2 regions of the Anaeromyxobacter sp. SG64 genome follow, and region 2 is predicted to be linked to the other one. Evidence: riboswitches for the same ligand, from Rfam matches in the RefSeq annotation. Region 2 holds a riboswitch; the other holds the start of a gene.
What was found. A riboswitch is a leader RNA that binds a small molecule or an ion and turns the genes downstream of it on or off. The one in region 2 is predicted to bind S-adenosylmethionine.

Region 1 (5,358 bases), on a different contig from region 2:
GAGAGCGTCTGGCTCGGCTTCTTCCTTCACGCGGTCCTCGAGGACTTCGCCACGCTCTGCGCGGCGCGTGGCGAGGCCGATCGCGCGGGGCGCTACCGCGCCGAGGCAGCCCGGCTCGCCGAGGCGCTCGAGCGGAGCTGGGACGGGGAGTGGTACCGGCGCGGCTACTACGACGACGGCTCACCGCTCGGCTCGGCCCAGAACGACGAGTGCTCGATCGACTCGATCGCCCAGTCCTGGGCGGTGCTCTCCGGAGCCGCCCCGGCGCGTCTCGCCGACCGCGCGATGGATTCGGTCCGGACTCACCTGGTGCGTCGAGGGGCCCAGGTCGTCGTGCTGCTCACGCCGCCCTTCGATCGGTCGAGGCAGGAGCCCGGCTACATCAAGGGCTACCCGCCCGGCGTGCGCGAGAACGGCGGTCAGTACACGCACGCCGCCGCGTGGATCGTGATGGCGCTCGCGAAGCTCGGGAGCGGCGACGAGGCGGCCGAGCTGTTCCACATGCTGAACCCGGTGAACCACACCCGCACCGGCGCGGACGTCGCGCACTACCGGGGAGAGCCCTACGTCGTCGCGGGCGACGTCTGCGCTCACCCCGAGCACGCGGGGCGCGCGGGATGGACCTGGTACACGGGATCGGCCGGCTGGATGTACCGCGCCGGGCTCGAGAGCATCCTCGGGCTCCGGAGGCAAGGCGAGACCTTCGAGCTCGATCCCTGCATCCCGGCGTCCTGGCCCGGCTACGGGATCACCTGGCGGCTCGGGTCGACGCGGTACGAGATCACGGTCGACAACTTCGAGCGGCGGTGCCGCGGGGTCGCCCTCGCGGAACTGGACGGCGTGGCAGTCGATCCGCGGGCGATCCCGCTCGTCCACGATGGCCGGACGCACGAGGTGCGGGTCGTGATGGGGGTCGCCGAGCAGCCGGACCTCACCGGCCGGGAAGCGGCTGGCTCTGCAGCTCGTCCCGGGAGGGTGGGACACCGGGACGGACGGTGATCTCCCTATTGGGCGCGATTGCTCAGTTGATTGACATTTCGCGACGAATGGTATAAATACTGCGACTCCGATGTTCGATGTCATTCCATCAAGACGAGGCGAGGGCGGCGGCCCGATGACCCTCGGCCAGCTCCCGGTATCCCGGGGTTGTGGCAATGCCGCCTGCGATGGAGGCCCCATGACCCACGAGAGAGCGACGTAACCGGGACCCCGGCGTGATCGTCGCGGCGCCCCACGGGCGCAGGCGATGCCACGCTAGCCGTACGGGTCGCCCGGGCAGCCTGCGCCCGGTTCGGCCTGTCCGTGCGCCGTGTAGGGTGTTCCTGCCGGCGCCCCTGTCCTCGCCCAGACCATCGAACCCGCTGCCCGGCAGCGGGACGGGACCCGTGCGTCCCGGGAAAGACGATTGCGCAATGATCTGCTATCCGCTCGGCGTCGCCTCGCACCTCGCCATCGCCTGCGATTGCATTCGACGTGGCGACCTCGACGGCGCGCAGGCGGCGCTCGCGCGCGCGACCGCCCTCGCTCGCGACGAGCGCTCCGGGCACGCGGCGGCTTCCCCCGCGCGTCCGGCACGGCAGTCCTGAAGCGTTCACCGGCCCGGGATCGACCGGTCCGCAACCGACGACGCCGCGACGGCGCAGGAGGAGACGAGATGCCCCCCAGGAAGACGACGGACCGACTGTTGGGAGAGATGCGCCGCGCCTACGACCTCGTGGAGCAGCGGCGGGCGGACGAGGCGGTGAGCGTGTACCGCGAGGTCCTCGCCGAGGCCCGCAAGGTGGGGCTCGACTCCGCCCACCTGCACTGGGCCTTCGCGGTGGCCTGTGACTACTCGGGAGAGATGGAGATGGCCTTCGAGCAGATCAGCATCGCCATCGGCAAGGACCCGCTGGCGCCTCCGTTCCGCCACTCGTTCGAGGTGATCACCGGACGCATCCAGGCGGCGCTCGCCGACCTGGAGCGCGCCGCGGACGACGCGTCGACGCCTCGGCTCTACGCGCTGCTGCAGCGGGGTGGGACCGTCGACGTGCCGTCGCACCTCGCGATGGTGCGCTACCACCTCGCCACCGGGAAGCCGGCCGAGGCGCGCGCGCTCGCCGACGCCGTCACGCTGCTCCACCCCGCCTCGCGCGAGGCGTGGGAGGCGAAGGCGGCCGTCGCCAAGGCGACCGGGGACGCGGCCGGCGCCGAGCAGGCGCGCCTCGAGGCGGCGGCGCTCCAGGAGGAGCCCGCGTTCGCGATCCCCGGCCCGGCGTCGGCCTGAGCCATGCGTCGGCTCGGGCCTCGCCCCACTCTCGAGGAGAAAGGAGACCTCATGGAACCGTACGCGCTTCGCGTCGACTACCTCCCCGCGTCCGCGCTCGCTCTTCCGGGCCGGCTCGGCCTGACGCGCGCGCCCGGCCGCTGGGTGGCGGGACGAGACCCCGACTCCGACGTCCGGCTGCGCGAGGACGTGGAGGCGATCGCGCGGGTGCACGGTGCGAAGGTGCTCGTGACCCTGCTCGAGCGGTTCGAGATCGCGGAGCTCGGCGACCTCGACGGCGAGGCGCGCCGGGAGCGGCTCCGGTGGATTCACTATCCCATCGCGGACATGTGGGCGCCCACGGATCTCGCCTCTGCCCGCCGGCTCGTGGGCCGCATCTTGCACGCGCTCGAGCGGGGGCATGACGTGGTCGTTCACTGCTGGGGCGGCGTCGGGCGAGCGGGGACCATCGCCGCGTCCTGCCTCGTCGCGCGCGGCACGCCTCCTGCGGAGGCCATCGCCATCGTGCGCGCAGCTCGCGGTCGCGCGATCGAGAACGCCGCGCAGGAGCGTTTCGTCCGCGAGTTCGGAGGTGACCTGGAATGAGCCCGTGGATTGCCGGCGGCCGAGACTTGACCCACACACAGGAGAGACTCGCCATGCAGACCCCCACCGTCGCCGACGCAGTCGCGCTCGCGGCCGAGAAGCACCGAAATGCCGTCGACAAGGGCGGCGCCCCGTACATCCTCCACCCGCTCCGCGTCATGCTCGCGATGAGCACCGACGAGGCGCGGCGCGTCGCCGTGCTCCACGACGTGCTCGAGGACACGGACATCACGCCCGACGAGCTGCGACGGCGCGGGTACCCGCAGCGCGAGGTGACCGCGATCGTAGCGCTCACGAAGCGGCCCGGAGAGGACTACGCGGCGTTCATCGAGCGCGTTCGCCTCGATGAGCTCGCCGCGACGGTGAAGCGCGCAGATCTTCTCGACAACATGGACGTCCGCAGGCTCGCGACGTTCGGAGCCGCGGATGCGGAGCGGATGGCGCGGTACCTGGCTGCGTGGAAGCGGCTGTCGGGCGGGAAGTAGGAGGCACCACACGACACGCGGCACACGTTGACGATGGCGGCGATCGAGCGTGTCCGTACTGCCGCTAGCCTCGACGCATGCACGATGAGAGCGCAGCCGAAGGTTACGCGGGCTTCCCGGACGACCAGGACTCGTCGCTTCGGCGGGCGGGTCGTCCGTGACGGCACCCGTGAATGAAGTCGCTCAGCGCGGGTTCTCGCACCTTGCCGCATTACGACGGCACGAAAGGCTCCAGCAGACGGACGAGCTGCGGGAGGTCATCCGTCACCGTGTCCCAGACGACCTGAAGGTCCACGTCGAAGTACGCATGAATCAGACGGTTGCGCGTCGCGATGATCTGCGCCCACGGGATCTCCGGGTGTGATGCCTGCATCGTCGTGCAGGGCTGACCCGCGCGGCAGCCTCGCCGATGATCTCGACGTCTTTGACTATCGCCAAGACCAGCACGCGATCGCGCTCGAGATCGCCCCGCGAGCGTCCAGCCGCGAACGACATCGCCTCGCGCGCGGCGTCCAGCATGTGCCGCAGCCGGATGACGTCGTCAGGTCGCAAACTGGACCTCGGCGTTCGCTAGAACCTCGTCGCGGAAGTACCGGCTCAGCTCTCCCGGTGTCCTCAGATCGACCTTCCGGCCGAGCATGGCGCCGAGCTCGAGCTCCATCTCGGCGAGCTTCAGGAACCCGGCCCGGGCCCCTGGCTGGAACTCGACGAGAACGTCCACGTCGCTGTCTGGCCGGAAGTCGTCTCGTAGAACGGATCCAAACAGCGCGAGCCTGCTGACGCGATGTTTCCGGCAAAACGTCGCCAGCGCCTCTTCCGGCATGTGGATCCGTACGGTCATCCCTTTGAATCATAACCGCAGTTCGCGAGGTCAGCACAGTCCTGTCGTTTGCCGACGGCACGCGAATTGCTCATGCACCCGCCGTCCGAGTCGCTTCGCGTTCCAGGACCGGAATGGCGGCGGACACGCCGTCGGGACCGCGGACCCTTCGTCCGCAGACTGGACGACGCGGGAGGCTCACCTCTTCGCCGGAGATCTCATGCCGACTCGCCCGAAGCCATCGCTGGATTCCCTCCTCGCCTCCTTCCACGCGGCGCGAGATGTCGCGGAGCGCACCCGGCTCGCGATGGCGCTGGTCCGAACGCAGGCTCGCGACGATCGGATTCTTGCTGCTCTCGTTCGAGTGCTCGACGAGAGTCCCGTCGGTGGCGCTGCCTTCCTCGCGAGGTACGGCGACGCCCGGGCGATTCCACACCTCGTTCGCGCGCTCGAGTCCGATGACCTGGTCGCGAAGGCCGACTGTGCCATCTGCGCGGCGGAGCAGCTGAGCGCGATCGCGCACGCGATCGAGGAGCTCGGTGGGGCGCTGACCGATGCACAGCGCGCGCATATCGACCGGATCGAGCGCGAGACAGCTCGACTGTGGCAGCCCGGCCCCGACGCGCTTCCCTCGGCGAAGTCCGCGCGGCGGCCCGCGACGCGCGAGGCACGCCCGGGCCGAAATGCATCGTGTCCCTGCGGTAGCGGCCAGAAGTACAAGCGGTGCTGCGCCCTCGGAGCCGATGCCACGCGTCAGCTTCACTGAACATAGACGGACGACGCTCCCGCCTCGTCCGGGATCCCCGATCACGAAACGACAGCGGGGAGCCCCGTGCCCCGGGCTCCCCGCCGCGTGAAGCTCACTCCAGTTGCGCGTCAGTCCCTGTGACCGCGCCCGCGCCCCTCGTCCTCGTGCCGCCGGCCGTGGTCGTGGCGCCCACGGTCGTCCCGACGATCGTCGTCGTGCCGTCCACGGAAGTCCCCGCGATCATCGTTCTGCGGCGGAGGAGCCGACCAGCGCTGGTGATCAGACGGCTGCGGATACGGCTGCGCCCGCTCGGGCCCCCGGTCCCGGCCGTACGGCTCGAAGCGCGTCCGCGTGACTTCCTCACGCGGCCGGTAGCGATACTGCTCGGAGCGAATCGAGTGCTGCATCTCGGGCGCGCGGGGATAGCGGTCGCCCACGTAGCCCCGCTGGTAGA
Region 2 (5,358 bases):
AGCGGTAGCAGGGGCCCGCGTCCGTGCAGAACACCGTGGACTGGCCCTCGAACCGGTAGATCGAGCCGTAGACGTTGGGCTTGCCGAGCAGCACGCACGCGTCGTTCACGAGGTAGCGCGTCGCGAAGTTGTCGGTGCCGTCCACCACGAGGTCGTAGTCCCGGATGATCTCGAGCGCGTTCTCGGAGGTGAGCCACGCCTCGTGCGCGACCACCTCCACGTGCGGGTTGAGATCGCGGATCCGATCGCGGGCGGACTCGACCTTCTTGCGGCCGACGTCCTTCGTGCCGTGCAGCACCTGGCGCTGCAGGTTCGTCGCGTCCACCACGTCGAACTCGACGATCCCGAGGGTGCCGACGCCCGCGGCGGCGAGGTAGAGCCCGATGGGCGAGCCGAGGCCGCCCGCGCCCACCATGAGCACGCGCGCCGCCTTGAGGCGGCGCTGACCCTCGACGCCGACCTCCGGGATGATGAGGTGGCGGCTGTAGCGGAGGATCTCCTCCTGCGACAGCGGCGGGAGCTCCTGTGCGGTGCGGCCGATGGACATCTCGCTAGCCTCCTGCGATGGCGGGGACGACCACGATCTCGGCGCCGTCCGGCACGGGCGTCGCGAAGCCCTGCTGGAACCGGATGTCCTCGTCGTCCAGGTAGAAGATGACGTAAGGGTACGGCTCGCCCTTCGCATCGCGAAGCCGGGGGCCGAGCTCGGGAAAGCGGCCCGCGAGGTCGCCGACGACCTCTCCGACGGTGGCGCCGCGCGCCTCGTGGACGGTCTTTCCGCCGGCGGCCTTCGCGAGCACGGCGGGGAGCCTCAAGGTGATGGGCATCTTCGTCTCTCCTCGGATCAGGCGTCCACGAGCGCCGCGACCTCGCGGAGCTTCGCTGAGATGACCGGCGTCTCCGGCAGGGCGGGGACGACGGCGTCGATGGTCTTGAGACCGTTTCCGGTGATGCAGAGCACGAGCTCGTCCTGCGCGCGCAGCTTACCCTCGCGCGCGAGCTTCAGCGCTGCGGCGACGGTGACCCCGCCGGCGGTCTCGGTGAAGACGCCGGTGGTCTCGGCGAGGAGGCGGATGCCGCGCACGAGCTCCTCGTCGGTGACCGCCGCCGCCGCGCCGCCCGAGGCGCGGATCGCCCTCGCCGCGAAGGGCCCGTCCGCCGGGTTCCCGATGGCGATCGAGCGGGCGATGGTGCGGGGGACCACGGGCTCGATCGCCTCGCCGCCCTTCTCGAACAGGTTCACGATGGGCGCGCACCCGGCGGCCTGCGCCCCGTACATCCGCGGCAGCGGCCCGTCCACGAGGTGGGCGCCGGCGAGCTCGTGGAAGCCCTTGTCGAGCTTCGTCACGAGCGAGCCGCCCGCCATCGGGGCGATGACCGCGTCGGGCAGCCGCCAGCCGAGCTGCTCCGCGATCTCGAAGGCCATGGTCTTCGAGCCCTCGCCGTAGTAGCTGCGCAGGTTCAGGTTCACGAGCCCCCAGCCGAAGCGATCCGCCACCTGGGCGCAGAGCCGGTTCACGTCGTCGTACGTGCCGCGCACGCGCACGAGGCGCGGGCCGTAGACGGCGGTGCCCACGATCTTCGCGAGCTCGAGGTCCTCGGGGATGAAGATCCAGGCGGCGAGCCCGGCGCGCGCCGCCTGCGCGGCGACGGCGTTCGCGAGGTTGCCGGTGGACGCGCAGCCGACCGTGTCGAGGCCGAGCCCCGCCGCGGCGTTCAGCGCCACCGCCACCACCCGGTCCTTGAACGACTGGGTCGGGTGGGAGACCGCGTCGTTCTTCACGAGCGCGCGCCGCACGCCGAGCGCGCGGGCGAGCGCCGGCGCGTCCACGAGCGGCGTGAAGCCGGTGTCGAGCGAGAGGACGGGCTCGCCGAGGATGGGGAGCCACTCGCGGTAACGCCAGATCGAGCGGGGCCGCGCCTCGATCTGCCAGCGCGTGGGCAGGACGCGGTCGCTCTCGTACGCCGGCTCGAGGGGCCCGACGCACTCCTCGCACACCGCCACGGGGCGAGGCTCGAAGCGCGCGCCGCAGCGGCGGCAGACGAGGGGGGACAGCTCCGGACGGTGCGGATCCGCTGAAGCGGACGCCGCGCGGGGCGCGGCCGCGAGGGACGAGGACATGCTGGAGACTTCCTTCTCCCTCGCCGGACGGCACTGCAGGCAGCCGGGGAGGGGCTTTTTAGCGGTTGGTTTAACGTGGCCGCAATACGCCGCAAATCGCCACGGACTCCGATCGCCGCGGCTGCGGCGATCGGTGGTCATCCTATTTAGCGGACGAGCCTCCCGTCAAGCGGAGGATCTCCATTTTCAGGCGGCGCACTCGCCCGCCTGGGTCTCGGGGCTGAAGTCGTCGCTCGCCCCGGGCTCGACGAAGTCCTCCGGCGCGGCGTCCTCGAGCCTGAGCGCCTCGAGCGGAGCGACGACGGCCTTCACGCGATCGAGCGCGCGGGAGAAGAACGGCCCGGCGGCCTCGCCCTCGCGCCGCTCGGCGAGGTAGAGCGCCGTGAGCCGCTCCACCGCCTCGGGGACGCGCCGCGCGGGCACCTTGCCCGCCAGCTTCCCGAACGTCGCGACGCCGTCCTCCGCGCCCCCGCCGACGAGCACGAAGTACTGCGGCACCGCCCGGCCGCCGAGCTTTCGCGCGCTCCCCTGCAGGCCGATGGCGGCGAGGTGGTGCTGGCTGCAGCCGTTCGGGCAGCCGGAGACGTGGACCGGCAGCGCGGCGGCGAGGCCGGGCGCGCCGAGCCGCTGCCGGACGCGCTCCTCGACGAGCCGCGCGATCCCGCGGGTGCGCGTCACGGCGAGGCGGCACACGTCCGCGCCGGGGCAGGCGACGACGTCCGCGGCGCTCCGCGCGCCGTCGCGCCCGAGCCCCGCCGCGGCGAGCCGCGCGAACAGGGCGGGGACCTCGTCGGACGGCACCCAGCGCAGCAGGACCTTGCCGTCGCTCGCGAAGCGGACGGCGCCGTCGCCGTGCGCGAGCGCGAGGTCCGCGAGCACCTCGAGCTGCGCGGCGGTGACGTCTCCCTGCGGGAGCGACACGGTGACCGCGGAGAAGCCGGGCTGGCGCTGGGGACGGACGTTCGTCGCGCGGAACGCGGCGAGCGCCGCGGGCGACGGCGCGAGCACGGGCAGGACCGCCGGCGGCTCGCCGGGGCCGCGGGGCGGCGCCGCGGCGACGCGCGCGGAGATCTCCGCGGCGGTGGGAGGCTCCGGACGCGCGTGCGCGGGCGGCGGGGCGTCCGCCGGCGCGGCGTCGGGATCGAACGGGAGCCGCGGGGCGCCCTCGGCCCGCACGCGCGCGAGCTCCTCCTCGACGAGCGCGCGGAAGGGCTCGAACCCGAGCGACCGGACGAGGAACTTGAGCCGGTTGCGCTGCTTGTTCACCCGGTCGCCGCGGGCGTGGAACACGCGGACGATCGCCTCGGCGAGCGCGAGGAGCTCCGACGCGGGCAGGAAGTCGACGAGCGGCGCGCCGGAGGTGCACAGGGACGCCGTCCCGCCCGCGACCGTCACCGAGAAGCCGCGCACGGTCCGCCCGCCCTCGGTCCGCACGCGCGCGCGGAAGCCGAGGTCGTGGATGGCCGTCGCGACGTGGTCCTCGGCGCAGCCCTCGAAGGCGATCTTGAACTTGCGCGGCAGCGCGTTCGCGAGCGGGTGGCGCAGGAAGTGGCGCGTCGCCGCCTCGGCGTAGGGCGTCACGTCGAAGAGCTCGTCCGGCGAGACGCCGGCGAGGGGGCAGGCGACCACGTTGCGGACCGCGTTGCCGCCCGCGCCGGAGGTGGTGACGCCGTCCGCCGCGAGCCGGCGGAGCGCGGGCTCGAGGTCCGCCGGCCGCACGAAGTGCACCTGGAAGTTCTGGCGGGTCGTCACGTGCCCGTAGCCGCGCGAGAAGCGCGCCGCGACGTCGGCGAGCGCGCGGAGCTGCGCGGCGGAGGTCGCGCCCTGCGGCAGCTTGATGCGCAGCATGTGCAGGCCGTCCTGCCGCTGCGAGTAGGCGCCGCGCACCACGCGGTAGGCGCGCCAGGCGTCGGCGTCGATCTCACCGCGCTCGAAGCGGCCGAGCGTCTCGACGAAGGCGTCGATCTCGCGGTCGTCCGCGAAGGTCTCCCGGACGGGCGGGGTGGGCTCTGAGGGGCGGGACATGCGGCTCCTTTCAGGCGCTCTGCGCGGGCGCGAGCGGTTCGTGGTCACGCGCGTCGGCGCGCGAGGAGGTGAGCTGCAGGGCGGCGACGGCGCCGATGACGAGGGTGCCGGGGAGCTCCGGGTGATCGGGCAGCGCGGCGTGGCGCAGCCCCGCGAGCGTGCCCTTCCAGGCGAACGCGTCGGGGGACGACGCGCCGAGGACGATCGCGGCGGGCGTCTCCCGATCCCACCCGCGCGAGAGGAGCCGGGTCGCGATCCGCTCGCGCGCGCCGATCCCCATGAGGACGACGAGCGTGAGCGAGGTCTCGGCGCCCATCCGATCCAGGATCGGCCCGTAGGTCCGCTCGTCGTGCCCCGCGATCACCGCGAAGCCGGCCGCGAGCCCGCGGTGCGTCACCGGGATGCCGGCCAGCGCGGGCGCGGCGATGGCGGACGACACCCCGGGTACGACCTCGAACGGCACGCCCGCGGCGGCGAGCGCGCGCGCCTCCTCGCCGCCCCGCCCGAAGACGAACGGGTCGCCGCACTTGAGCCGGACGACGCGCTTGCCCTGCCGCGCGGCGCCCACGAGGAGCCGCTCGATCGCGCGCTGCGACACGCTGGGGCGGCCGGCGCGCTTCCCGACCTGGAAGCAGTGCGCGCGCGGCGCGAGCCTCAGCACGTCGGCGTCCACGAGCGCGTCGTAGAGGACGACCTCCGCCTCGGCGAGCCGGTCGGCGGCGCGCCGGGTGAGGAGGCCCGGATCGCCGGGCCCCGCGCCGACGAGCGACACCAGGCCCGGCGGCGTCGGCGCGGCGGCGCCGGGGGAGGGCGCGCGCGCGTACAGGGAGTTCAGCTTCTCGAGCAGGAGCGGGCGGCGGGTGGCGAGCGGCACGCGGGCGCGCTTCCAGCCCTCGCGCTCCGCCTCGGCGGTGTCCACCCAGGACGCGAGGTCGCGCGGCAGGAGCGCGTCGAGCGCCTCGCGCAGCAGCCCGGCGAGGGCAGGGGCGCGCCCGCCCGTGGAGATCGCCACCGTGGCGTCGCCCCGCCGGACGACGCCGGCGGTGTACGCGGTCGCGGTCTCCGGATCGTCGACCGCGTTCACGAGCAGGCGCCGCGCCTCGGCGGCCTCCGCGACCTCGCGGTTCACCGCCGGCGTCGCGGCGGCGACGGCGAGCCAGGCCGCGTCGAGATCCGCGGGCCGGAACGGCCGGCGGTGCACCGCCGCGGCG

Region 1: another riboswitch for S-adenosylmethionine. It lies ahead of MNZ29_RS00325 (tetratricopeptide repeat protein); the one in region 2 lies ahead of thrC (threonine synthase).

Annotation. Positions count from the first base shown of each region.
Region 1 is NZ_JALCZB010000001.1:68,143-73,500, reverse strand. It holds gene MNZ29_RS24160 (GH36-type glycosyl hydrolase domain-containing protein) at 1-999, shown strand, start outside; SAM riboswitch class I at 1,082-1,173, shown strand; gene MNZ29_RS00325 (tetratricopeptide repeat protein) at 1,655-2,266, shown strand; gene MNZ29_RS00320 (cyclin-dependent kinase inhibitor 3 family protein) at 2,318-2,851, shown strand; gene MNZ29_RS00315 (GTP pyrophosphokinase) at 2,905-3,336, shown strand; gene MNZ29_RS25105 (DUF86 domain-containing protein) at 3,548-3,709, opposite strand; gene MNZ29_RS25100 (DUF86 domain-containing protein) at 3,649-3,855, opposite strand; gene MNZ29_RS00310 (nucleotidyltransferase family protein) at 3,878-4,177, opposite strand; gene MNZ29_RS00305 (SEC-C metal-binding domain-containing protein) at 4,377-4,922, shown strand; gene MNZ29_RS00300 (hypothetical protein) at 5,033-5,358, opposite strand, start outside.
Region 2 is NZ_JALCZB010000007.1:54,796-60,153, reverse strand. It holds gene moeB (molybdopterin-synthase adenylyltransferase MoeB) at 1-547, opposite strand, end outside; gene MNZ29_RS03765 (MoaD/ThiS family protein) at 552-827, opposite strand; gene thrC (threonine synthase) at 845-2,122, opposite strand; SAM riboswitch at 2,160-2,235, opposite strand; gene MNZ29_RS03755 (nitrite/sulfite reductase) at 2,309-4,147, opposite strand; gene cobA (uroporphyrinogen-III C-methyltransferase) at 4,158-5,358, opposite strand, start outside.